2 regions of the Amycolatopsis sp. NPDC098790 genome follow, and region 1 is predicted to be linked to the other one. Evidence: riboswitches for the same ligand, from Rfam matches in the RefSeq annotation. Region 1 holds a riboswitch; the other holds the start of a gene.

What was found. Region 1 has a riboswitch for S-adenosylmethionine ahead of thrC (threonine synthase). Riboswitches for the same ligand answer to the same signal wherever they lie in the genome.
Region 2: linked by a shared signal. The riboswitch ahead of ACIQWX_RS11545 (methionine ABC transporter ATP-binding protein) and the one ahead of thrC (threonine synthase) in region 1 are both predicted to bind S-adenosylmethionine.

The regions. Positions count from the first base shown of each region.
Region 1 is NZ_JBIWAI010000003.1:215,837-218,033, reverse strand. Features, by position in the region: gene holA (DNA polymerase III subunit delta) at 1-642, opposite strand, end outside; SAM riboswitch class I at 779-912, shown strand; gene thrC (threonine synthase) at 926-2,191, shown strand.
Region 2 is NZ_JBIWAI010000001.1:2,294,824-2,297,020, reverse strand. Features, by position in the region: gene ACIQWX_RS11545 (methionine ABC transporter ATP-binding protein) at 1-785, opposite strand, end outside; SAM riboswitch class I at 995-1,085, opposite strand; gene rsmA (16S rRNA (adenine(1518)-N(6)/adenine(1519)-N(6))-dimethyltransferase RsmA) at 1,223-2,059, opposite strand; gene ACIQWX_RS11535 (transglycosylase family protein) at 2,142-2,197, opposite strand, start outside.

The DNA of each region.
Region 1 (2,197 bases):
GCCGCTCACCGCCTTCTCCGCCACCGCGAAGCCCGTCACGTCGGCGCGGCCACGGTGGTACTGGCGGACCGCGTCGGCGTCGACCGTGCCGCCCGTGTCGGCCACCAGCTGGCTCGCCGCCGAGGAGAGTTCACGCAGGTCGGAGCCCACCGCGTCGATCAGCGCGGCCACCCCGGCCGGGTCGATCTTGCCGCCCGCCCGGCGGATCTCGTGCCGCACGAACTGCTCGCGCTCGGCCGGCTTGGTCAGTTTCGGGCACTCCGTGACCTCGGCGCCGGCCTTCTTCAGCGCCGCGGGGAGCGACTTGCCCGCCTTGCTGCGGCCACCGCCGTTGTGCACGACGACCAGCACGACGCCGTCCGCGGGGTCCTTCAGGTACGACGCCACGGCGTCGGCCAGCTCCTGCGAGATGTCCTGCGCCGACTCCAGGACGATCACGCGACCCTCGCTGAACAGCGACGGGCTGACGAGTTCGGCCAGCTCGGGGGCTGTGAGATCCGACACCCGGACCCGGGTCAGCTCGGCCGTGGCGTCGATCGCGCGCGCCGCGGCGAGGGTCTCGCGGACGGCCCGTTCGATCAGCAGTTCTTCCTCGCCCAGCACCAGCTGCAGCGGGGCGGGGGCGGTGGCTTGCGCGGTCACCCGAGGATCCTCTCACTTGCGGTGTCGTGCGCCCGCTCCGGTGATGTCGGACGGCCACCGTGGCACGGCGTGACCGCCATGTCGTACGGTGTCCACGAGGCGGCGCGCTGACTCGCGCGCCCCGACAACCGAATACCGCTCATCCAGAGGGGCAGAGGGAACGGCCCGACGAAGCCCCGGCAACCGGCGTACAGCCCGTCATCCCGCGATCGCGGGGTAGCTGACGACCACGGTGCCAATTCCGGCCCGCTTCGGCGGGGCAGATGAGGAAAGGAACCTCGCGATGACCGCAACCCTCGGCACGACCTCCACCACCAAGACCCCGGACCTCGGACCGGCCGTCGAACTGGTGTCGAAGGAAGAGGGCCACCGGCAGCCGCTCGCCCCCGAGTTCGTCTCCGCCGAAGACTTCTCGCCGCTCGAGGTCGCCTACGACTTCGGCCGCGTCCGCCGCGAAGACATCGAGGCCGGCCCCAAGAACATCTGGCGCTACAAGAAGCTCCTCCCGGTTCCGTCCAACGTCGAAGAGATCCCGAACACCGAGCCCGGCGCGACCCGGCTGATCCGCGCCGACCGCCTGGCCAAAGAACTCGGCCTCAAGCGCGTGTGGGTCAAGGACGACACCGGCAACCCGACGCACTCGTTCAAGGACCGCGTCGTCGCCGTCGCGCTGGCCGCGGCCCGCGAGTTCGGCTTCGAGGTGCTCGCGTGTCCGTCGACCGGCAACCTGGCCAACGCGACGGCCGCCGCCGCGGCCCGCGCCGGCTGGCGGTCGGTCGTGCTGATCCCGAAGACCCTCGAGCGCGCCAAGATCCTCACCACCGCGGTGTACGACGGCGACCTGATCGCCGTCGACGGCAACTACGACGACGTCAACCGCCTCGCCACCGAGCTGGCCGGTGAGCACCCGAAGTGGGCGTTCGTGAACGTGAACGTCCGGCCGTACTACTCGGAGGGCTCGAAGACGCTGGCCTTCGAGGTCGCCGAGCAGCTCGGCTGGCGCATCCCGCCGCAGATCGTCGTGCCGATCGCCTCCGGTTCCCAGTTGACGAAGGTGGACAAGGGTTTCCGCGAGCTGGGACAGCTCGGGCTCGTGGACGCCAGCCCGTACAAGGTGTTCGGCGCGCAGGCGACCGGCTGCTCGCCGGTGTCGGCCGCGTTCCGCGCCGGCCAGGACGTGGTCCAGCCGGTGAAGCCGGACACGATCGCCAAGTCGCTGGCGATCGGCAACCCGGCCGACGGCCCGTACGTGCTCGACATCGTCAACCGCACCGGCGGCGCGATCGAGGACGTCACCGACGAAGAGGTCGTCGAAGGCATCCGCCTGCTGGCCCGCACCGAGGGCATCTTCACCGAGACGGCCGGCGGGGTCACCGTGGCCACGGCGAAGAAGCTCGTCGAGACGGGCAAGCTCGACCCGGACGCCGAGACGGTCCTCCTGATCACCGGCGACGGCCTCAAGACCCTCGACGCGGTCGAGAACCACCTCGGCCCCAAGGCGATCGTGCCGCCGTCAGCCGCCGCGGTGAACGAGGCGCTCGGCTACTGACGTCCG
Region 2 (2,197 bases), on a different contig from region 1:
AGCACGACGTCGACCGAGCGGTCGTAGCGCGACGACTGCGCGCGGGTGGTCTCGATGGCCGGCAGCAGCGCCTGCGCGGTGCGGCTCGCCGGGTTCGAGATCAGGTCGAGCACCGTGCCGCGCTCGATGACCGTGCCGTCTTCGAGCACCGCGACGTCGTCGCAGACCCGGCGGACCACGCCGGCGTCCGGCGTAGTGATCACGACGGTCGTGCCCAGCTCGGCGCGGGCGCGGTCGAGGACGGTGAGGACCGAGCCGGCCTCCTCCGGGTCGACGCCGGCCGTCGGGTCGTCGGCCAGGAGCACGGCCGGCGCCGCCGCGAGGGCCTTCGCGACCGCGACGCGGCGGAGCTGACCCTCCGACAGCTCGCCGGGACGCTGCGTCGCGCGCTGCGTCAGGCCGACGAGGTCGAGCAGCGAGCCGACGCGGCTGCGGCGCTGCGGGCCGTCGATGCCGAGCTGCTCGAGCGGGGAGGCGATGTTGCCGGCGATCGTGCGCTCGGCGATCAGCTCCGGCTTCGTCGAGACGACGCCCAGCTGACGGCGGATTTCCCGGAGGCGGCGGCCGTCGAGGGTGCCGGTGTTCAGGCCGTCGAGGCGGACGACGCCGCGGTCGGGCCGCTCCTGCAGCGCGATGCAGCGGGCCAGGACGGACTTGCCCGAACCGGCGGGGCCGACCACGCCGAAGAGCGAGCCGGCCTGGACGTCGACACTCACGTCCCGCAGGGCGACGACCGAATTTCCGTTGGTGGCAAAGGTTTTGGACAGGTTTTCGACGGTGATCACGAAGGCTCCAGAAAACGGGGCGCGCTCACTCGGAGGCGCCCGGCCGCAAGCAGAGTCCGTCCTAACTGGACGGTGCGTGAAGAAGAGGTGGACCGGCTACGACAAGCTCAGTGGGAGCGTCGACATGCGGTCACGGAGCGGCGGCCTTCGTCGACAACGCGACGCCTGGTCAGGAGCAGGGGGCGGGCTACCCTCTTCATCGGAAACGGCCTCCATCGGTCCTGGCGGTAGCACCTGCCCTGCGGAGGGTGGTTGCTGCGACTTCGGCGAGCCAGGTCTCTCAGTCGCTCGGGATGGACGTACTGAGTAAAACCGATCCCGAGGAGCGAACGCAAGCCCGTTGGCCCAGATCACACGAGTGGCGGTGTCCGAATCGCGAGATCACGCGGCAAGAGGCGTATTTTCACCCGGCGGCGTTGACTTCCACTGTGGACCTGCTAACGGACGGCGGCGATCCGGGCGAAGTCGTGCACGTCCAGCTGCTCGCCGCGGGTCTTCGGGTCGATCCCGGCGGCCGTGAGCAGTTCCCCGGCCCGCTCGGCGGAGCCCGCCCAGCCGGCGAGCGCGGCGCGGAGGGTCTTCCTGCGCTGTGAGAAGGCGGCGTCGACGAGGCCGAAGAGCCGATCGCGGTCGTCCGACGCCGGAGCGTCACCGCGTTCGAAGGCGACGAGCGCCGAATCGACGTTGGGCACCGGCCAGAACACCGACCGCGGCACGGGGGCGACCTTGCGCGCCGGGCCGTACCACGCGAGCTTGACGCTGGGGACGCCGTAGATCCGGCTGCCGGGGCCGGCGGCCATCCGGTCGGCGACCTCGGTCTGGACCATCACGAGGCCGGTGCGCAGGGAGGGCACCTCGGCGAGCAGGTGCAGCACGACGGGGACGGCGACGTTGTAGGGCAGGTTGGCGACGAGCGCGGTCGGCTCGCCGAGCTGCTCGCGCGTGACGCGCAGGGCATCGGCCCCGACGACGGTCAGCCGGTCCGCGGCTTCGGGGCCGCGTTCGGCGACGGTCTTGGGCAGCCGTTCGGCGAGCTTGGGATCGATCTCGACGGCGACGACGTGCGCACCGGTGGCCAGCAGCCCGAGGGTGAGCGAACCGAGCCCGGGCCCGACCTCGAGGACGACGTCGCCTTCGGTGACGTTCGCCAGCTCGACGATCCGCCGGACGGTGTTGGGATCGTGCACGAAGTTCTGCCCGAGCTTCTTGGTCGGCCGCACGTCGAGCTCGGCCGCCAGCCCGCGGATCTCGGCAGGTCCCAGCAGTTCAACCACCGGCAGAGCTTACCGATGAGGTCCCTCGCGCACGCGAAACGGCCCCCGTCCACGAAGGACGGGGGCCGTTCCGAAGCGAAACTCAGGCCTTCTTGCCGCAGACCGGCCAGGCGCTGTAGCCGCCGCGAGCGTCGCGGA